DNA from 2 places in the Sutcliffiella sp. FSL R7-0096 genome. Region 1 is predicted to be linked to the other one. Evidence: predicted binding sites of a transcription regulator. Region 1 holds the regulator's gene; the other holds the start of a gene.

Region 1 (11,611 bases):
TCCTACTTCGCCGATCACCACATCCGTCGGTTCAGACGTTTGGTTTCGGAAGCTGGAAGCTATGCTCACGGCTACTGCTAAATCGATAGCCGGTTCGTCGAGTTTAACCCCGCCGGCAACTTTCAGGTAAGCGTCCTGATTCTGTAACAAGAGGCCCACCCTCTTTTCGAGCACGGCCATGATGAGGGAGACCCTGTTATGGTCAATTCCTGTTGCCATCCTACGCGGATTACCGTAACCTGTCGGTGAAATGAGTGCCTGAATTTCCACCAATACCGGGCGCGTCCCTTCCATGGATGCCACTACAGTAGAGCCTGCAGCTCCTTTGGAACGTTCTTCAAGAAAGATTTCAGAAGGGTTCTTCACTTCTGTCAGTCCTTCTTCCTTCATTTCAAAAATACCTATTTCGTTGGTGGAACCGAATCTATTTTTTACAGACCGCAATATGCGATATGTATGGTGCCGTTCTCCTTCAAAATATAGCACAGTATCCACCATGTGCTCCAGTAATCGTGGGCCGGCGATGGATCCTTCCTTGGTCACGTGTCCTACGATGAAAACAGCGATGTTCTTCGTTTTCGCAATACGCATCAACTCCGCGGTACACTCCCTGACCTGGGACACGCTTCCCGGCGCTGAAGTGACTGCCGGATGATAAACGGTCTGGATGGAATCGACAACCAGCAGGGTAGGCTGAATGTCATCTACCGCTTTTGCCACCAGTTCGAAATCCGTTTCGGATAATACAAACAGCTCTTCTGCCTGCACGCCTAAGCGATCTGCACGCAGCTTCGTCTGTTGAACAGACTCTTCCCCGGATATGTATAGGACACGGTGTTTCTTCATAGCCAACTGAGAGCACACCTGCAGCAATAAAGTCGATTTCCCGATCCCCGGGTCTCCTCCGATAAGAACAAGCGAACCTTGGACCAATCCGCCTCCAAGCACCCTGTTGCACTCCTCCATATCGGTGTAGATCCTTGACTGCTTTATATTTTCCACTTTAGTAATGGATTCCGCTTTCCTTGCCAGTGTGGAGGAAGATGTCGTAAAGCCTCCGCGCCTTGGAGTCCTGGACTCCTCAAGCTCCTCGACCATCGTATTCCATGCATGGCATCCCGGGCATTTCCCCATCCACTTAGGAGACTCATACCCGCATTCCTTACACATAAACTTTGTCTTACGCTTTGCCATCCAAAAATCCTCTCTATGTTAACAATAATCTTTATGAAAAGAGCATAATAAAAATACCATTGTTTTCCTTCTTTTATGATACCTTATTTCACATTATTTACGCTAATTTAAACCATTGGATAATACAAGAAAGGAGGAAAGCTCCAATTAAAGAGCTGCCCTCCGCTTCTATTCTCAACCATCGACTATCATGCTTATTTCACTTTTTCCACACCACGAACCACAAATTCCCCGTCTACTACATCCAAGGAGATTTTCTTACCTTTCTCAATATTGCCTCTTAGCAGCTCTTCGGAAAGTTTATCCTCCACATGCTTCTGGATGGCACGACGCAACGGTCTTGCCCCGTACTCTGGATCGTACCCTTCTTCGGAAATCTTTTCTTTTGCTGCATCTGTCAGCTCCAGATCAATATCCTGTTCTTTCAGACGCTTCGTCAGCTGCTCAGATAGCAATGTAACGATCTCTTTCAAGTGTGTTTTCTCCAAGGAGTGGAAGACGATCATTTCATCGACACGATTCAGGAACTCCGGACGGAACGCTTTTTTCAGCTCATCCATCACTTTCCCTTTCATGTCTTTATAGTTCTGGTTCTCATCTTGTACGTTAAAGCCTACATACTTGTTACGCTTCAAGGCATCCGCCCCTACGTTGGATGTCATGATGACAAGCGTGTTCCGGAAGTCGACTGTACGACCCTTCGAATCTGTCAGACGGCCATCCTCTAACACTTGCAATAGTATATTGAACACATCAGGATGTGCTTTTTCAATTTCATCCAATAGGATGACAGAGTACGGCTTACGGCGTACCTTCTCCGTCAATTGGCCACCTTCATCATAGCCTACATATCCTGGAGGGGAACCTACAAGACGGGAAGTCGAATGCTTCTCCATGTATTCGGACATATCGATACGGATCATCGCATCCTCGTCACCAAAGATGGATTCTGCCAAGGCTCTAGCAAGTTCGGTTTTCCCGACCCCTGTCGGCCCAAGGAATATGAAGGAACCGATTGGGCGTTTTGGATCTTTCAACCCTGCACGTGCACGGCGAACGGCTTTGGATACCGCCTTAACCGCCTCATCCTGGCCGATGACACGGGAATGCAATAGAGATTCCATGTTCAACAGTTTATCGGTTTCCGTTTGCGCAAGCTTCGATACCGGAATCCCAGTCCAGCTGGACACGACCATCGCAATATCCTCCACTGTCACCTCGGAATTCTCTTGTCCCTGCTTTTCTTTCCATGTTTTCTTCGTTTCTTCTAATTGTTCACGAAGACGCTGCTCTGTATCTCTTAATGATGCTGCCTTTTCAAACTCTTGGCTTTGTACAGCCGCATCCTTTTCGTTGCGGACAGACTCAAGCTTTACCTCTAACTCTTTTAAGTTCGGAGGTGTCGTAAAAGAACGAAGTCGTACTTTTGATCCGGCTTCATCAATTAAGTCGATTGCTTTATCCGGAAGGAAGCGGTCACTGATGTAGCGGTCGGAAAGCTTAACCGCCTGCTCGATCGCCTCATCGGTAATGGATACGCGATGATGAGCTTCATAACGGTCACGAAGACCCGTCAGAATCTGAATGGATTCCGCCGTTGTCGGCTCATCCACCTGGATTGGCTGGAAACGGCGTTCTAGTGCTGCGTCTTTTTCAATATATTTTCGGTACTCATCCAATGTTGTCGCACCGATACATTGTAACTCCCCACGAGCCAAGGATGGTTTCAGGATATTGGATGCATCGATCGCACCTTCTGCCCCACCCGCACCGATCAACGTGTGCAGCTCGTCAATGAACAGGATGATGTTGCCCGCTTGGCGAATCTCATCCATTACTTTCTTTAAACGGTCCTCAAACTCACCGCGGTATTTGGTCCCTGCTACCACCGTCCCCATATCCAAGGTCATAACCCGCTTGTCACGGAGGATTTCCGGTACTTCATTGTTCACAATTTGCTGTGCAAGTCCTTCCGCGATAGCGGTTTTACCGACCCCAGGCTCCCCGATCAGCACTGGGTTATTTTTCGTTCTACGGCTCAGTACTTCAATGACACGTTGGATTTCCTTGCTTCGTCCGATAACAGGATCCAAGCTTCCTTCGCGAGCAACTGCTGTAAGATCCCTTGCAAGACTATCAAGCGTAGGCGTATTTACATTGGCAGACGCTCCTCCTTGATGCCCTCCTGAAGATTCATTGCTTCCAAGCAGCTGTAACACTTGTTGACGCGCTTTGTTCAAGCTTACACCCAAGTTGTTCAGAACACGTGCCGCCACGCCTTCCCCCTCGCGGATAAGACCAAGCAAGACATGCTCCGTTCCCACATAGGAGTGTCCCAGTTTACGTGCTTCGTCCATGGAAAGCTCAATCACTTTCTTCGCTCTTGGAGTGTAGTGAGGAATGGACTGTCCACTGTCCTGCCCTCTGCCAATCAGGTTCTCCACTTCCTTCTGGATCTTCTCAGGTCCTAAACCAAGGGCGATCAGCGCTTTTGCGGCAATGCCCTCCCCTTCCCTTACCAATCCAAGCAGGATATGCTCCGTCCCAATATTATTATGGCTTAGGCGCAATGCCTCTTCTTGTGCTAATGCTAATACTTTTTGTGCTCTTTCCGTAAATCGACCAAACATCATATCTAATCGCCTCCCGAATAATTTATCTCTTTAATCGCATTCTTTCCCGAATTAAGCTCGCCCTGCGAACATCTCTTTCATTTGGCTTTAATGGTCCCCCAGCATACTGCTGCAGGAACCCTGGTTGGGTCAATATCATTAATTCATTCAAAATTGATCTGGAAATGTCGGTGATATACCCTAAATCGATACCGAGCCGGACATTTGACAAACATTTTGCCGCCTCTTTCGTTTCCATGACCCGGCTATGCGCCAGCAACCCGTATGAGCGAAAAACCCTATCTTCTAATTGTATGTTCGAAGTTTTAACTAATGCTTCCCGGGCAGATCGCTCCTGCGTAATTAGTTGTTGCACGACACTCATAAGGTCTTGGACAATATCCTCTTCCGACTTTCCTAGTGTCATCTGGTTGGAAATCTGAAAGATGTTCCCTAAAGCTTCGCTGCCTTCCCCGTAAATTCCTCTAACAACCAATCCCAATTGATTAATCGCCGGGACAATCCTGTTCATCTGCTGGGTCAGCACCAATGCTGGAAGGTGCATCATGACCGAAGCCCGTAGCCCCGTACCCACATTTGTCGGGCAGCTGGTTAAGTATCCTCGTTTTTCATCAAACGCATAATCGATCTTCTCTTCTATCCAATCATCCAATGAATTGGCCACCTGCAATGCTTCATTCAGCTGCAGTCCGGGAAACAAACATTGAATCCTTATATGGTCCTCCTCATTTATCATAATGCTCACTTCTTCATTAGGTGATAACAAACATGCACCAAATGCCGAATCCTCCGCCAGTTGTGGACTGATCAGGTGCTTTTCTACCAGCACCCGCTTCTCTAGCGCATTTAATTCCTCCATAAGAAGGAACTCCAGATCCCCAAGATCCTGAAACGCTTTTTCTCCAAAATGCTGTTTCATTACATCGACAATCTTTTGCGCTTCCTCATTGCTCGCCACTGTTGGGAACTGCATATTCTCCAGATTCCTCGCCAGCCTTACCCGGCTGCTCAAGACGATATCTGAGTCGGGGCCCTCCTGATTCATCCAAGAACTGACTGCATTATTCAAAAAGTGTTCAAGAGACATCTACTGCTCCCCCTCTCTTTTTTCACTCAGTTGCCTTTCCAACTCTCTGATTCTATCTCTAGTATTCGCCGCGCTTTCAAATTCTTCCTGTCTGATAAGCTCCTGTAATTCCTCTTTCAGGGAATCAATCTCTTTTCGCACATGCATGCTGCCACCGATTCTTTTCGGAATCTTACCGGCGTGCACGGTATTTCCACTGTGCAATCTTTTTAATATAGGCTGCATCTTATCGGAAAACGTATGATAACATTCGGAACAGCCAAACCGGCCAATCTTCGTAAACTGTGTAAATGTCATCTTACAACGCTCACACTGCAGCACTTTCTTAGGCTCGAGCTCCTCCTGTTTTGGATTAGGAATCGCCTGTTCCGTATTCAACAGCCCGGCAATTAAATTATTTATGGAAAAACCAGAGCCACCAGTAAACATCGACATGCTTCCCTTTTCCTGTGCACACTGCTCACATATGTGGATTTCGGATTTTTCCCCATTAATGATTTTCGTAAAATGAAGAGCGGCTGGGCGCTCATTACATTCCTGACATACCATTTATATCCCCCCTACCGATACTTCAGAGTGGTCAGCATTGCTGTCAACATCCTCGCCCGCAATTCATCTCTTTCAGGCAACCCTAAATACAAAACGGATCGATCCATCACACTTACCATTATCTTCGCTTCCCGGGCGGAAATAACCTTCTCTTCCACCAGGCGATAGATAACATCCTCCGCACTTGCCTGTGAAACCCTCACATCTATTAACTCCATGATCTGGTCGATTAGTTGCAAATGATCATGCGGCTTAATCTTGATAATCCGGATATAACCACCGCCCCCACGCTTGCTTTCCACCAAATATCCTCGCTCGATCGTAAATCTCGTATTTATCACATAATTGATCTGAGAAGGCACACATTCAAACTTATCAGCAATCTCACTTCTTTTTATCTCCGCAGAATTCTCCCTGCTCCGTTCCAATACTTGTTTCAAGTATTGTTCAATGACATCAGATATGTTTCTCATGCTATCCTCCTATCTGACCTTGACTATCTTTGACTATATGTAAAATATATAAGACCTTGAAAAAAATTTCAATAGATAACCTTTCGCTAAAAACTGTCATCCTTTACGATTCATAGTAGGTTGATCTTCTATTTATGTAGAAATTAAATGTAGAAGAAGCAGTAGCGGGAGAAGTACCAGAGCATCTTGCAAAACTCTCCCTCTCAAACAGAATTCCACTTTTGTAATGTCTCTAAACGTCAATTGGTCAAAATTGTTCAAAAGAATTGGGTATGGTAGCTGGCTGGAGAGAGATAGGTAATCAGTTAAAGCGATGGATACCTTTTCAATGGGGGAAATCTTAGGAAGAGTGTCTTCTTGATGCTGATGATGACATTCTCGACGGAAAATTTGCCGCCAGATTGTCTTTCTAGCCCTGATAATGACAATCTCTACAGAAAATTCACCGCCAGATTGTCTTTATAGCTCTGATGATGACAATCTCAATGGAAAATTCACCGCCAGATTGTCTTTATAGCTCTAATGATGACAATCTCAACAGAAAGTTTGCCGCCAGATTGTCTTTATAGCTCTGATAATGACAATCTCTACAGAAAATTTCACGCCAGATTGTCCTTATATCTTTGATGATGACAATCTCAACAGAAAGTTTGCCGCCAGATTGTCCTTATATCTTTGATGATGACAATCTCTACAGAAAGTTTGCCGCCAGATTGTCTTTATAGCTCTGTTGATGACAATCTCTACAGAAAATTTGCCGCCAGATTGTCTTTATAGCTCTGATGATGACAATCTCTACAGAAAATTCATCGCCAGATTGTCTTTATAGCTCTGATAATGACAATCTCTACAGAAAATTCCACGCCAGATTGTCCTTATAACTCTGATAAAGTGCTTAATCACTCTAAATCTTTGCTTTCAATCCAGCCAGCTTGGATTTTATCAATCAACTTTTCCGTGTTAGAAACCAAGTCACCTTATTTAAACCCCATTCGACACCAACTGATAAAAAACCACTAGTCCAAAATCACCTATACTCTCTCCCTCTCGCTCCTCCTCATCCCCCAAAAAACACAAAAAAACCAGCGCCTAATTTAATAAGCACTGGTTTCCCTTAAATTTGCCTGGCAACGTCCTACTCTCACAGGGGGAGATCCCCCAACTACCATCGGCGCTGAAGAGCTTAACTTCCGTGTTCGGTATGGGAACGGGTGTGGCCTCTTCGCCATCATTACCAGACATATTCAGTTGAAGGTTGAACCTTCAAAACTAGATAATGTGTTCGTATCAAGAATTCATATCGTTCACTTATTTCAATTGTTGGGTTAAGTCCTCGATCGATTAGTATTCGTCAGCTCCACATGTCGCCATGCTTCCACCTCGAACCTATCTACCTGATCATCTTTCAGGGATCTTACTTACCGAAGTAAAAGGAAATCTCATCTTGAGGGGGGCTTCATGCTTAGATGCTTTCAGCACTTATCCCGTCCGCACGTAGCTACCCAGCTATGCCTTTGGCAAGACAACTGGTACACCAGCGGTGCGTCCATCCCGGTCCTCTCGTACTAAGGACAGCTCCTCTCAAATTTCCTGCGCCCACGACGGATAGGGACCGAACTGTCTCACGACGTTCTGAACCCAGCTCGCGTACCGCTTTAATGGGCGAACAGCCCAACCCTTGGGACCGACTACAGCCCCAGGATGCGATGAGCCGACATCGAGGTGCCAAACCTCCCCGTCGATGTGGACTCTTGGGGGAGATAAGCCTGTTATCCCCGGGGTAGCTTTTATCCGTTGAGCGATGGCCCTTCCATGCGGAACCACCGGATCACTAAGCCCGACTTTCGTCCCTGCTCGACTTGTAGGTCTCGCAGTCAAGCTCCCTTGTGCCTTTACACTCTGCGAATGATTTCCAACCATTCTGAGGGAACCTTTGGGCGCCTCCGTTACTCTTTAGGAGGCGACCGCCCCAGTCAAACTGCCCACCTGACACTGTCTCCCAGCCCGATAAGGGCTGCGGGTTAGAATTTCAATACAGCCAGGGTAGTATCCCACCGACGCCTCCACCGAAGCTAGCGCTCCGGCTTCTCAGGCTCCTACCTATCCTGTACAAGCTGTACCAAAATTCAATATCAGGCTACAGTAAAGCTCCACGGGGTCTTTCCGTCCTGTCGCGGGTAACCTGCATCTTCACAGGTACTATAATTTCACCGAGTCTCTGGTTGAGACAGTGCCCAGATCGTTACGCCTTTCGTGCGGGTCGGAACTTACCCGACAAGGAATTTCGCTACCTTAGGACCGTTATAGTTACGGCCGCCGTTTACTGGGGCTTCGGTTCAAAGCTTCGCTTGCGCTAACCTCTCCCCTTAACCTTCCAGCACCGGGCAGGCGTCAGCCCCTATACTTCGCCTTACGGCTTCGCAGAGACCTGTGTTTTTGCTAAACAGTCGCCTGGGCCTATTCACTGCGGCTCTCTCGGGCTTTAACACCCTAACAGAGCACCCCTTCTCCCGAAGTTACGGGGTCATTTTGCCGAGTTCCTTAACCAGAGTTCTCTCGCTCACCTTAGGATTCTCTCCTCGCCTACCTGTGTCGGTTTGCGGTACGGGCACCATACTCCTCGCTAGAGGCTTTTCTTGGCAGTGTGAAATCAGGAACTTCGGTACTATATTTCCCTCGCTATCACAGCTCAGCCTTAATGAGAAGCGGATTTGCCTACTTCTCAGCCTTGCTGCTTAGACGCGCATATCCAACAGCGCGCTTACCCTATCCTTCTGCGTCCCCCCATTGCTCAAACGGAGTGGAGGTGGTACAGGAATATCAACCTGTTATCCATCGCCTACGCCTTTCGGCCTCGGCTTAGGTCCCGACTAACCCTGAGCGGACGAGCCTTCCTCAGGAAACCTTAGGCATTCGGTGGAAGGGATTCTCACCCTTCTTTCGCTACTCATACCGGCATTCTCACTTCTAAGCGCTCCACCAGTCCTTACGGTCTAGCTTCAACGCCCTTAGAACGCTCTCCTACCACTGTTCGTAAGAACAGTCCGCAGCTTCGGTGATACGTTTAGCCCCGGTACATTTTCGGCGCAGAGTCACTCGACCAGTGAGCTATTACGCACTCTTTAAATGGTGGCTGCTTCTAAGCCAACATCCTGGTTGTCTAAGCAACTCCACATCCTTTTCCACTTAACGTATACTTGGGGACCTTAGCTGGCGGTCTGGGCTGTTTCCCTCTTGACTACGGATCTTATCACTCGCAGTCTGACTCCCATGGATAAGTCTTTGGCATTCGGAGTTTGACTGAATTCGGTAATCCGATGAGGACCCCTAGTCCAATCAGTGCTCTACCTCCAAGACTCTAACACATGAGGCTAGCCCTAAAGCTATTTCGGAGAGAACCAGCTATCTCCAGGTTCGATTGGCATTTCACCCCTACCCACACCTCATCCGCTCACTTTTCAACGTGAGTCGGTTCGGGCCTCCATTCAGTGTTACCTGAACTTCACCCTGGACATGGGTAGATCACCTGGTTTCGGGTCTACGACCACGTACTCATTCGCCCTATTCAGACTCGCTTTCGCTACGGCTCCGTCTCTTCGACTTAACCTTGCACGGGATCGTAACTCGCCGGTTCATTCTACAAAAGGCACGCTATCACCCATTAACGGGCTCTAACTACTTGTAGGCACACGGTTTCAGGATCTATTTCACTCCCCTTCCGGGGTGCTTTTCACCTTTCCCTCACGGTACTGGTTCACTATCGGTCACTAGGGAGTATTTAGCCTTGGGAGATGGTCCTCCCTGCTTCCGACGGGATTTCTCGTGTCCCGCCGTACTCAGGATCCACTCAGGAGGGAACGAAGTTTCAACTACAGGGTTTTTACCTTCTATGACGGACCTTTCCAGATCGCTTCATTTACCCCGTTCCTTTGTAACTCCATGTTGAGTGTCCTACAACCCCAAGAGGCAAGCCTCTTGGTTTGGGCTAATTCCGTTTCGCTCGCCGCTACTCAGGAAATCGCGTTTGCTTTCTCTTCCTCCGGGTACTAAGATGTTTCAGTTCCCCGGGTCTGCCTTCATTACCCTATGTATTCAGGTAAAGATACTGCTCCATTACGAGCAGTGGGTTTCCCCATTCGGAAATCTCCGGATCAAAGCTTACTTACAGCTCCCCGAAGCATATCGGTGTTAGTCCCGTCCTTCATCGGCTCCTAGTGCCAAGGCATCCACCGTGCGCCCTTAATAACTTAACCGTCGACCAAAATTGGTCATGTGTCGATATCAGCGATGATATCTATAAAGAAAATTACTAAGATGAACGATATTTTGTGAATATCTTGATATTAGTTACATTATCTAGTTTTCAAGGAACAACTATGACAATTCGTAAGAATTGCCTATTTAGAGAGAATGCTCTCTCAAAACTAAACAAAACAACAAGCGTACATTCCTTAGAAAGGAGGTGATCCAGCCGCACCTTCCGATACGGCTACCTTGTTACGACTTCACCCCAATCATCTGTCCCACCTTAGGCGGCTGGCTCCAAAAGGTTACCCCACCGACTTCGGGTGTTACAAACTCTCGTGGTGTGACGGGCGGTGTGTACAAGGCCCGGGAACGTATTCACCGCGGCATGCTGATCCGCGATTACTAGCGATTCCGGCTTCATGCAGGCGAGTTGCAGCCTGCAATCCGAACTGAGAACGGTTTTATGGGATTGGCTCGACCTCGCGGTTTTGCTGCCCTTTGTACCGTCCATTGTAGCACGTGTGTAGCCCAGGTCATAAGGGGCATGATGATTTGACGTCATCCCCACCTTCCTCCGGTTTGTCACCGGCAGTCACCTTAGAGTGCCCAACTGAATGCTGGCAACTAAGATCAAGGGTTGCGCTCGTTGCGGGACTTAACCCAACATCTCACGACACGAGCTGACGACAACCATGCACCACCTGTCACTCTGTCCCCCGAAGGGGAACGTCCTATCTCTAGGAGTGTCAGAGGATGTCAAGACCTGGTAAGGTTCTTCGCGTTGCTTCGAATTAAACCACATGCTCCACCGCTTGTGCGGGCCCCCGTCAATTCCTTTGAGTTTCAGTCTTGCGACCGTACTCCCCAGGCGGAGTGCTTAATGCGTTAGCTGCAGCACTAAAGGGCGGAAACCCTCTAACACTTAGCACTCATCGTTTACGGCGTGGACTACCAGGGTATCTAATCCTGTTTGCTCCCCACGCTTTCGCGCCTCAGTGTCAGTTACAGACCAGAAAGTCGCCTTCGCCACTGGTGTTCCTCCAAATCTCTACGCATTTCACCGCTACACTTGGAATTCCACTTTCCTCTTCTGCACTCAAGTCCCCCAGTTTCCAATGACCCTCCACGGTTGAGCCGTGGGCTTTCACATCAGACTTAAAGGACCACCTGCGCGCGCTTTACGCCCAATAATTCCGGACAACGCTTGCCACCTACGTATTACCGCGGCTGCTGGCACGTAGTTAGCCGTGGCTTTCTGGTTAGGTACCGTCAAGGTGCGAGCAGTTACTCTCGCACTTGTTCTTCCCTAACAACAGAGCTTTACGACCCGAAGGCCTTCATCGCTCACGCGGCGTTGCTCCATCAGACTTTCGTCCATTGTGGAAGATTCCCTACTGCTGCCTCCCGTAGGAGTCTGGGCCGTGTCT
Region 2 (11,611 bases), 760 kb from region 1:
TGTATCGGTAGCTTCTGCCAGGGCTTCACCTACTGCTTTCGTGCCGCCAGCAAATGCATCTAGTTCGAATACTCCCATTGGTCCATTCCAGATGACTAGCTTGGAGTTCTTGATGACATCCGCGTAGATTTCACGTGATTTAGGTCCGCAATCAAGGCCTTCCCAGTCGCTTGGAATTTCTTCAACAGGTACGATTTGCGTGTTTGCGTCGTTGGAGAAATCATCTGCTACGACTACATCCACAGGCATGTACATGTTCACGCCTTTTTCTTTTGCTTGTTCCATGAAGGATTTAGCAAGATCGATTTTGTCTTCTTCTAGTAAGGATTTCCCTACACCATAGCCTTTTGCCTTGATGAACGTGTATGCCAGTCCACCACCGATGATTAGGTTGTCCACTTTGTTTAGAAGATTTTCAATCACACCGATTTTATCTTTAACCTTTGCTCCACCGATGATCGCCGTGAAAGGACGCTCAGGGTTGGATAGGGCTTTTCCTAGTACTTCTAATTCTTTTTCCATTAAGAGGCCTGCAACTGCCGGTAAGTGCTGGGCAATACCTTCTGTGGAAGCATGTGCACGGTGAGCAGCGCCGAATGCGTCATTCACATACACGTCTGCAAGCTCAGCGAACGCCTTTGCAAGTTCTGGATCGTTTTTCTCTTCACCAGGGTAGAAACGAACGTTTTCTAATAAAAGAACGTCTCCCTCACTCATCTCGCTTACCAATGCTTGTACGGAATCTCCGTAAGCTTCATCCGCTTTTTTCACATCTTTTCCAAGAAGCTCTTGTAGACGAGCTGCAACCGCATTTAAGCGAAGCTCTTCGACTACTTGCCCTTTTGGACGTCCTAAGTGGCTTGCAAGTAAGACTTTCGCGCCGTTATCCACTAGGTGCTTGATTGTTGGCAATGCAGCACGGATACGGGTTTCGTCAGTTACTTGTCCGTCCTTCATCGGTACGTTAAAGTCCACACGACAAAATACGCGTTTGCCTTTGACGTCGATGTCACGAATACTTTTCTTGTTCATTGAAACGGCCTCCCTTTAAAGGAAATTTGTTTGGTACTGAGTGATTTCAGTAGGAGTCAAGTGACTTCCGCTTCCATCACATCAATAAAGTCTTTATAAACATGAAAAGAGGGAGGGGTGTGTTCCCCAATCCCCCTCTACTTCACATGTCTTATTATAGAATGCTGATAAGGTTTATCCAAGCAATATCTTTTTGCTATGAAAATTATAGTCCTTTAGCAGCGATGTATTTCGCTAGGTCTACTACACGGTGAGAGTATCCGCTCTCGTTGTCGTACCAAGAGATTACTTTAACCATGTTGCCTTCCATTACCATTGTGGATAATGCGTCGATTGTAGAAGACTCAGGGTTACCATTGTAGTCACCAGATACTAGTGGCTCTTCAGAGTAACCAAGAATTCCTTTTAATTCGCCTTCAGCCGCTGCTTGGAACGCTGCGTTTACTTCTTCAGCCGTTACGTCTTTGTCAAGCTCAGCTACAAGGTCAACTAGAGAAACGTTTGGAGTTGGAACACGCATTGCTCCACCATTCAATTTACCTTTTAGTTCAGGTAATACTAGAGATACTGCTTTTGCAGCTCCAGTAGTTGTAGGGATGATGTTCTCAGCTGCTGCACGCGCACGACGGTAGTCTTTGTGTGGCAAGTCTAAGATTTGTTGGTCATTTGTGTAAGAGTGAACAGTTGTCATCATTCCACGTTTGATACCGAACTTGTCGTTCAATATTTTCGCGAATGGCGCCAAGCAGTTAGTCGTACAAGATGCGTTAGAGATAACGTTGTGGTTATCTGCATCGTACTTGTCTTCGTTAACACCCATTACGATTGTGATATCTTCATCAGATGCAGGTGCGGAGATGATTACTTTCTTCGCTCCAGCTTCTAAGTGTTTCGCAGCGTCTGCACGCTTTGTGAAGAATCCAGTAGATTCCACTACTACTTCTACTCCAAGCTCACCCCAAGATAATTTCGCTGGGTCGCGCTCAGCTGTTACTTTGATTGTTTTGCCGTCAACAACTAGGTTGTCGCCGTCTACTTTCACGTCCGCAGCTAGTTTGCCGTGTACGCTGTCATATTTTAAAAGGTGTGCAAGCATGTTAGCGTCAGTTAAGTCGTTAACTGCTACTACTTCTACCTCAGAGTTGTTAAGTGCTGCGCGGAATACGTTACGTCCAATACGTCCAAATCCGTTAATACCAATCTTTACTGCCATGTTAAGTTCCTCCTTAGTTTTTCTAAGAATTTTTTTGGGGGGTGGCTGTGCTGAACACGCATTTGATTTCCACAAAAGGCTCCGCTTTCCGCGGGCGGTCCGGGAGCCTCCTCGGCTTTTCGCGTGTGGGGTCTCCCATGTCCTCCCGCAGGAGTCTACGCCTTTTGCTCCAATCACATGCTGATGTTCACTTAGCCTTTATAGAAGGGATGTTTAGTCCCTAATTAACTCTTTTGCTGCTCCTTCATCCGTGATGAGGATGGTGTGGGGAGCTTTTTTTAGATACGCTTGAATCGCTTTTGCCTTCGAGGCACCGCCGGCTACTGCAATCACACATTGTATCTTTTCCAAATCTGCGAGCTGCATTCCTACCGTCTGCACTTTGTGTACTACTTCTCCGGCTTCATTAAAGTAGTAACCGAAAGCTTCTGCCACGGCGCTAGCCTGTTCGATCTTACGCATATTCTCCGGCGCTGTTTTACGGCGCTCTGCCATTGTTTTAGCGTCTCCAATTCCATGAATAACCATACTAGAATTTTTGATGAGGGAAATCACTTCTTTTATTGAAGGCTCCTCAATCATCGACTGGTAGGATTCATGGCTCAGTGAATCAGGTATATGCAAGAGCCTGTAGTCGCCCGAAGCCTTCTCCGCCATGGTGGCACAGATGGAGTTCGACTGGTTTTGCACCTTTTCACCAAGACCGCCTCGAGCCGGGACAAATAGCAAGTTGCGATTCTTTGTGTCGGGTGTCATCATTTCCGCTACGGAGGAAACAGTCGTTCCGCCAGCTACGGCAATGATATTGTCGTCATGGAATCGTTCTCGCATGGTTGCCACGCTTGCACGGCCGAGTTCCTTCTTCACCCAAGGGGATTGGTCACTGTCACCCGGAACCACGACAACTTTTGTAATCCCTAACTTTTCTTCTATTCCCGCTTCCAACAGCTTTAAACCGGAAACCTCTTTCATGATCTCTTCCAGGTCCTTGATAAGGAATTCCCCTTCACTCGTCAATGTCATGCCGGCAACACTCACAAGAATCAGGTTCTGTGCTTTGAGAAAATCTACCTCGCTTCTCAGCACACGTTCACTCAAACCCAGACTACCTGATAAGCTTCTTCTTCCAATCGGCTGCATCAACCTTATGTATCTCAGGATCTCGTATCGTTTCTGCATAATGGAAAGAAGATCAGGCAACAATTTCTTTTGTACTTCAATAATCTGCTTCATTATAGCTTCCCCTTCAGAGTGTGTATTTTACCTGATGGACAAAATAACGTCCGCTTTCTGGACGTTTAACGTCCCGCTATGACATATTATGTCCCAGTAGCGGTAAAAAAAATCACCCTTGCTACAAGTTGATTGTAACAAAGGTGAAACCCTTATGCAACTAGGGTTTAGCGGATTTTTTTAAGTAAACGCTTTCTTACTTCTTCTTTGTTCACTTGCCCATAAGCAAGCATTTCTCCCTCATGCTCCACTACCGGGATCATAAGCTGATATTTTTCCAAAAGAACATCGTCTTTATAGATATCAAATTCTTCTATTGTAAAATTATATTCGGATTGCAGCTCTTTTAGCTTTGTTTTTGCTTTATCACAAAGTGGGCAATCCACCTTTGTAAAAAATTGAAGGTTCATTTTTGCATCTGCCTTTCTATCTAGTCATACCTTTTTCTCATGGAGGAACTCGGTATGTTCAAAAGATCCCTGTATTTTGCCACCGTTCTCCGCGAGATAGTTATATGATACTGCTTTTGCAAGATGTTTGTCAGCTGCTGATCGGACAAAGGCCTCTGTTTGTTTTCATTTTTCACCAGTTCTTCGACAAGCTGCTGTACCTGCTTTGTCGACGTTTCCTCTTCATACTGCCGTGTAAGCCCTTGGCTGAAAAAATATTTCAGTTCGAACATCCCGTATGGTGTCTGCACGTATTTTTCCTTTGTCGCACGGCTCACGGTGGACTCATGAATATCAAGCCTTGTCGCAATATCTTTTAATGTTAGCGGTTTCAAAAAAGAGGGTCCGTTAAAGAAGAAAGATTGCTGAGTTTGGAGGATCTCTTCCATCACTTTTACAAGGGTGTATTTGCGGTGCTCCATGCTTTTGACGATCCAATGGCATTGTTGCAGCTTTTCCTGTAGATAGGATTCTAGTTCGTTCTTACTTTTAAGTGCGGCCTCGTTTTGCTTGTTTATTTTTATTTGAGGAATGATTTCTTCATTCAATGATACGACGAATTGGTTTTGATGCTTTTGGACGACCAGGTCCGGAATGATGTACTTGGGCCTTTCTGTTGTTTCATACTTATTTCCTGGACGCGGGTTCAATTGGACAATTTCATCGTGAATTCCCTGTATCTGTTTAAGGCTGATGGCATACTTTTTGGCAAGCGTCTTCCACGCTTTTTCAGCAAAAAGAGTGAAGTCGTTCTCAAGTATCGCCTCTGCCATTTCGTTCCGGTTTGACTGCTCCCTGCGTCTTAATTGCAGCAACAAGCATTCCTGAAGATTTCTCGCACCCACTCCAGCTGGTTCCAGTTGTTTAATGTGAGTAAGCAGCTTTTCGATTGTTTCTGTTGTTGTCTTTAGCTGCTTCGTAATGGACGCTGGATCCTCTTGAATGTAGCCATTCGGATCCATGTACTGGATGACTCGTCTTGCAAGCTTTCTCTCTTCGGGTGAGAGCGGGCTGTCGACTAGTTGCTGTTCTATATATTGCTGGAGGGTTTCTCCATGCTTGCTGAAGTTTTCGATGGAAAAGGTTTGTAGAGTGGTGGTTCCAATCTTCCTTGGTTTAAGTCGCTGCACCCTTGAAGAGGCAAGCTCCCTTTGTGTAGCTGGCATTTTCAGCTCCATAAGCGGATTCTCCAGTGACTGCTCCTTCAGGAAATCAACCATCTCAAGCGTCGAATACTGCAACAACGTAATCGCCTGCTTCAGCTCCTGCGTCATCGCAAGCCTCAACGACTGCTCCTGATACAAACCAACGGACTGCTTCATCATACTTACCATTCCTCCTCCGGCCACTCTCCGATCCAGTTTTCGGTCTCTCCCTATATTCTACATGAGTTTGTGGGACTTGTAAGCTTTAAAAATCTTCCTTTAGGGGTCAGACCCCGGCAGGAATTTCTCCACCTATGTCGAAGGGCGATCTTTTTTGCTAGCGGTGCTTGCTAATTATTCTATTTTATTATGGTGTTTGGATTGTCATACTTAATTTTCATGGTGAATGGTGAGATTTTGGGGTGAAGTTGGGATTGGGAGTTGCTGGTGGGTGAGGCTACAGGGGAGTTATTTTCCGTTAGGGATGATTTATTTTCCGTTAGTGGAATTTTACTTTCCGTTAAGGGATGTTTATTTTCCGTTAGTCCATTATTCGATCCAAAACTCATAAAATACTTTCCCTTTCCCTAAATCTAAATGACTATGGGTAAAAGAAAAGGCATTCCACCATATAGCCGGGATGCCTTTAGACAAAATAAAAACCCAGTGTGCCGACACTGGGTGGATAGATCATATAAGATAACGGCCCTTGTCCGTTACAAGTAATACTATAACACGTTTATCAATTGCGTTTCAAAAGTAAGTTTTTCCAATATAGAAATCAATGGCGCGCTCGGAGGGATTCGAACCCCCGCATGACGCGGTACCGGAAACCACCGCTCTATCCCCTGAGCTACGAGCGCACGCTGCAAATGGAACTTTATTAATATACCAAATTATACACCAGTTGTCGAGAGGCGGGCAATAGTCTATTCATAGCAACCCTATAAAAAATACATATATCCCCCTCTAGAATACGGTTTGAAGTTTAATTCCACCCCAGAGTGGATATGATTATGTACATGGGGAAAAATGGGGGTATTTGCGATGGTTTTTATTTGACCATTCTTGACCTTGTATGTATGATAAAAGTACATAAAGTTTTAGTAATACTTACTAATTTGATAGAGGTTCACCATGGTGTTTACCCATTTTTACATATGAACCCTTATCAATTTAAAACTTAAATTTCAAGGAGGAAAAGTGAGATGAACTTAATTCCTACAGTTATTGAACAAACGAGCCGCGGGGAACGCGCGTATGACATTTACTCCCGTCTATTAAAAGACCGTATCATCATGCTTGGAAGTGCAATTGATGACAATGTTGCAAACTCCATTGTGTCTCAGCTTCTATTCTTGGCAGCGGAAGATCCTGATAAGGATATCTCCCTTTACATCAACAGCCCGGGTGGATCCATCACAGCTGGTATGGCCATCTACGATACAATGAACTTCATTAAGCCAAATGTTAGCACAATGTGCGTGGGTATGGCTGCTTCCATGGGGGCATTCCTACTTGCAGCTGGTGCTAAAGGCAAGCGTTTCGCTCTTCCTAACAGTGAAGTCATGATTCACCAACCACTTGGTGGAGCACAAGGTCAAGCAACGGAAATTGAGATTGCTGCAAAACGCATCTTGTTCCTACGCGAAAAGCTGAACACGATCCTATCCGAGCAAACTGGTCAACCAATTGAAGTGATCTCCCGCGACACAGACCGCGACAACTTCATGACAGCTGACCGCGCATTGGAATACGGACTAATCGACAAAGTTATCCGTAATAATAACTAAGAAAAAATAAAACCGGGCTTCCCATCAAGGGGAGACCCGGTTTTTTAGTTCTCTTGCTGAACGTATTCTGTTAATGCCGCAATTGCATCCTCTTCATCGTGACCGTCAGCGATTAGCGTAATCGTTGTTCCGGAGCTGATTGCAAGGCTCATTAGGCCCATGATGCTTTTCGCATTTACTTTCTTGCCGTCTTTTTCTAGAAAAACCTCGCTTGAGAAGCGGTTTGCTTCTTGTACGAAAAGGGCAGCCGGACGTGCTTGTAAGCCCGTTTTCAAACGTACATCCACTTGTTTTTGTACCATGTGTATTCCTCCTCTATCCAATTTTATGTTGGCTGATCCGATAGCCGTCCCTCAATCGCGAAGGCCCCTCACAGCTTTATTTAACAGATTCCCCTGCACGTAATTTATCGGCAATTTCATCTATTTTCCGTAGTCGGTGATTAATGCCGGATTTGCTGATGGTCCCACTTGATACCATCTCGCCAAGCTCCTTCAAGGTCACATCCTGATAGGTGACACGCAGCTCTGCTATTTCGCGAAGCTTGTCAGGTAGAATCCCAAGCCCGACCGTGCTGTCAATAAAACGGATGTTTTCTACCTGCCGGATGGCTGCACCGATTGTTTTATTAAGATTGGCTGTTTCACAGTTTACCAATCGGTTGACTGAATTCCGCATGTCTCGCACAATCCTAATATCCTCGAATTTCAGCAACGCCTGATGTGCGCCAATGATACTCAGAAATTCCGCAATCTTCTCCGCCTCTTTCAGGTACGTGATATACCCCTTCTTACGCTCCAGCGTTTTACTGTTTAAGTGAAACATATTCATGAGCTCGCACAAAGATTCATTGTGTTCATGATAGAGCGAGAAAATCTCGAGATGATAAGAGGACGTCTCCGGATTGTTGACAGAGCCTCCTGCTAAAAAGGCTCCGCGCAAATAGGAGCGTTTGCAACATTTTTTGGCAATCAGTTCCTCTGAAATATCACGGACAAATGTGAAGCCGTCCTTCAATATTTTCAATTCATCCAAAATATAATGGGCCTGCTCTGCATACCGTACGATGTAGACGTTATTCTTTTTCAATCTCATTTTCTTACGTACAAGCAATTCGACACGCACATCGTATATCCTTTTTGTCAGCGTATAGATTCTGCGGGCAATCGCAGCATTTTCAGTTTGGATATCCAAAATCAGTTTCCGATTGGAAAAGGACAGCGATCCGTTCATCCTGATAAGTGCCGCAAGCTCTGCCTTTACGCAACAGTCTTTCGTTTCTATGGTGGTCAGTTCTTTTTTTGTTTCAGAAGCGTAGGACATCGTTGATCACCCCCAGTCTAATTTTCCTTGCATCCGGTTGCATCTATCTATTCGTCTTTTTTGATCATTGAATATAAAAGCGCTGCCACTTTTTGGGTGTCATGACGAATGACCCCGTCCTCGTAGCGAATGATTTTGTCATGCACAATCTCTAGCCCAAGGTTTGACAAGGCCGCGATATCGTACACGACCGGTGTTGCCGATTCTTTTTTATAACGCATGGCGATCTCCTCAGGAATACCTTCCTCATTTACCAGGATCGTATCCATGAAGCTGCAGCCAAGGTGGTCATAAAGTGCCTTGACATGGTCGCTTGCCGTGTATTCCAACGTTTCGCCAGCCTGTGTCATGACATTGCAGATATACACCTTTTTGGCATGCGCGTTGCACACCGCCTCGCCGATCTTTGGGACAAGGAGGTTTGGCAGGATGCTGGTGTAAAGGCTTCCAGGACCTACAATGATGAGATCAGCCTTCTCTATTTCCTCAACCGATTCCTGCAAGGGCTCGACGTTCTCTGGTGTTAGGAATACCCGTTTGATTTTTTGCCCATGAGCGGGGATTTTCGATTCTCCTGTAACGATGGAACCATCCACCATCTCCGCATGTAAAACAACGCTTTGATTTGCAGCAGGGAGAACCTTTCCTCTGACATTCAATACTTTGCTCATTTCACGAATGGCATGGACAAAGTCGCCTGTAATCGTAGTCATGGCAGCAAGGAGCAGATTACCCAGTGAATGACCGGATAACCCGTTTCCGGTTGCAAAGCGATGCTGAAACAAATCCTCGATTAGTGGTTCCACATCCGATAACGCCGCCAAGACATTGCGGACATCCCCCGGTGGAGGTATGTGCAGCTCATCACGCAATCTTCCAGAGCTTCCGCCATCATCGGCGACCGTTACCACTGCTGTGATATCCACATCATAATGCTTTAATCCTCGGAGCAGAACAGGAAGCCCCGTTCCGCCTCCGATAATGACAATTTTGGGTACCTTTTGACGTTTCATCAGTGTTTACCCTTTCGTTTCTCAATATCACGATGTGTAAGGAGTGTATCATATTCATCCTTAAAATGCTTCGCAAAATACTCTGCCAATGTCACGGAACGGTGCTGCCCTCCCGTACATCCAATGGCAAGCACAAGCTGGCTCTTCCCTTCCCGCTTGTAATATGGAAGCATAAAGCTCAACAAATCTCCCAGCTTTTCAATGAACTTCTGCGTTTCCGTCCATTTCAATACATAGGAGGAAACCTCTTCGTCAAGTCCTGTCATCGGTCTCATATGATCAATATAATGAGGGTTTGGCAAGAAGCGTACATCAAAAACAAGGTCTGCATCAATAGGAAGTCCGTACTTGAACCCGAAGGAAACAACATTCAATTTGAAAGTCTGTTTGGAGTGTGTAGCAAATTGTTTGAGGATTTTCTCTCTGAGTTCACGCGGTTTTAGGTTGGAAGTATCCAAGATCAGTTGGGCACGGCCCTTCAATTCTTCCAGTAGCTCACGCTCATGCTCGATCCCTTCAAGCGGCAAGCCCGATTTTGCTAATGGATGTGATCTTCTTGTTTCCTTATAACGGCTAACAAGAACAGAATCCTTCGCATCAAGGAATAGAATCTGCGGTGTTACCCATGATAATTCCGAAATGTCATCCAGCGCTTCAAACAGGCTGTCGAAAAACTCGCGTCCACGCAGGTCCATTACCAATGCCACTTTATTCATTTTATTGCCCGACTCTTCCATCAGCTCCAAAAACTTCGGAAGCAGGGTCGGAGGTAGATTATCGACACAGAAAAAGCCAAGATCCTCCAAGCTTTGGATAGTGACGGTTTTCCCCGCTCCGCTCATCCCAGTGATAATCACCAATTCCACATCACTGCTCGTACCTGTACTCATATTGTTTTCACTCCTTTAATTCTGGCTTTGGCTTTTCAATCACCAATCAGTTTGGATCCAGACGGTAGGACAACAATTCGAAATCCGGCGTGTAAGTGAACGTACCGAAAATCATGCCAGAACCTTTAATGAGATAATCGAGTATGTGAAAATCCCCTGGCGCCATTGGAAGTGTTGCAATATCCTCCTGCTTATGCCATTCGATTTTCCCTTCTTCTGATTCCTTCACATTCTGTCCGTCATACTCCGTCGCAAGGAAGGTGAACATCATCCATTCGGACACGATGTCCTTTCCCTCTTTTATCACAAATGTAAAAACACCCTTAAGGGCAGGATTTTTTAAGTAGATGCCTGTTTCTTCACGATACTCACGCACCACGGTATCTTTCACCGATTCTCCGTGCTCCATTTTTCCACCAGGTGCAACCCACCACCCACGACGTGGCTTTTGCAACAGTAGCACTTGGTCATCTTTCACTAACACACAATTTGTTACTCTTTGCATGGTTACAACCCCTTTTAATCTTAGCTGTCTAATTATAGATTTCCTTTTTCATTGGCTCTGTTAAAGCATACTGTTGATTGGAGCAATAGGCGAAGACCCCTGAGGGAGATAGCGTTTTAGGGGAGACCCCGCAGGCGCAAGCCGAGGAGGCTCCCCTAACGCCCCTAGGAAAGCAAAGCCTAGTGCGGAAATCAACAGCGATGTTTAACTGAGCCTTTTCATTAAAAATAAAACTAGCCAAGTGTATCATTTTTTATTTTACAGCAAATGCACCTATTAAGACACAATAAAGTTCTACAAATTAACGAACTCTATGTAAGGATTCCTGACAGGTATCGATTCCAGGTTGGGAACAGAGATTTGTAAACGCTTTATTTTTCAAGTATATCATAGCTTAACTATAAACTAAGCATACCCTAAAAAAAGGCATAAAAAAAGGACACGGGAAAAAGGGAACCCGTGTCATCCACTATATTTATAAAAGGGGGTCAATTACTATTTATATAATAACCGATTATTGTTTCAAAGCTGTTACAGATGCGTTAAGGCGCAGTTACGTTTTGGTTAAAGGAACATTTCGACAAGTCCCTTTATAGTTCGACATACCTATGCCGAGCTTTATTTTGCTGTGTTTGCCTTTAACTCCTCCACAAGCTCTTCCACATAGTGTTGGGCACTTTGTGCAGCGATACTTCCGTCACCTGTTGCCGTTACAATCTGACGTAACGTTTTCTCGCGGATATCACCAGCCGCAAAGATTCCAGGAATTTTCGTTTCCATTCGCTCATTTGTTTCGATATAACCCATGTCATTTGTAATTCCAAGGTTCAAGAATGGTTTTGTCAATGGTAGCATTCCCACATAGATGAACACACCATCTGTTTGGAACTCCTGCTCTTCTCCATCCTTCGTGCTCACAAGCGTCACACTGCCAACCTTGCCGTCCTTTTCGTTGATTTCTTTGATGGTGTTGCTCCAGATGAAATCGATCTTGTCGTTGTCAAATGCACGCTGT

Evidence for each region. The regulator CtsR, encoded in region 1, represses protease genes until heat stress. The targets are predictions, from matches to a motif close to ATGGTCAATAAAGGTCAAACA.
Region 2: the regulator CtsR is predicted to act here: its motif matches at 6,128-6,148, upstream of clpP (ATP-dependent Clp endopeptidase proteolytic subunit ClpP).

The regions. Positions count from the first base shown of each region.
Region 1 covers NZ_CP152003.1:103,030-114,640, reverse strand. The annotation lists gene radA (DNA repair protein RadA) at 1-1,194, opposite strand, end outside; gene clpC (ATP-dependent protease ATP-binding subunit ClpC) at 1,389-3,827, opposite strand; gene MKY77_RS00580 (protein arginine kinase) at 3,850-4,914, opposite strand; gene MKY77_RS00575 (UvrB/UvrC motif-containing protein) at 4,915-5,463, opposite strand; gene MKY77_RS00570 (CtsR family transcriptional regulator) at 5,475-5,936, opposite strand; rRNA gene rrf (5S ribosomal RNA) at 7,059-7,175, opposite strand; rRNA gene MKY77_RS00560 (23S ribosomal RNA) at 7,258-10,189, opposite strand; rRNA gene MKY77_RS00555 (16S ribosomal RNA) at 10,392-11,611, opposite strand, start outside.
Region 2 covers NZ_CP152003.1:4,247,052-4,258,662, forward strand. The annotation lists gene MKY77_RS21775 (phosphoglycerate kinase) at 1-1,032, opposite strand, end outside; gene gap (type I glyceraldehyde-3-phosphate dehydrogenase) at 1,238-2,245, opposite strand; gene MKY77_RS21785 (sugar-binding domain-containing protein) at 2,459-3,478, opposite strand; gene MKY77_RS21790 (glutaredoxin family protein) at 3,646-3,888, opposite strand; gene rpoN (RNA polymerase factor sigma-54) at 3,909-5,252, opposite strand; tRNA gene MKY77_RS21800 (tRNA-Arg) at 5,858-5,935, opposite strand; gene clpP (ATP-dependent Clp endopeptidase proteolytic subunit ClpP) at 6,281-6,865, shown strand; gene MKY77_RS21810 (HPr family phosphocarrier protein) at 6,910-7,167, opposite strand; gene whiA (DNA-binding protein WhiA) at 7,244-8,188, opposite strand; gene MKY77_RS21820 (YvcK family protein) at 8,236-9,201, opposite strand; gene rapZ (RNase adapter RapZ) at 9,201-10,091, opposite strand; gene MKY77_RS21830 (8-oxo-dGTP diphosphatase) at 10,138-10,596, opposite strand; gene trxB (thioredoxin-disulfide reductase) at 11,215-11,611, opposite strand, start outside.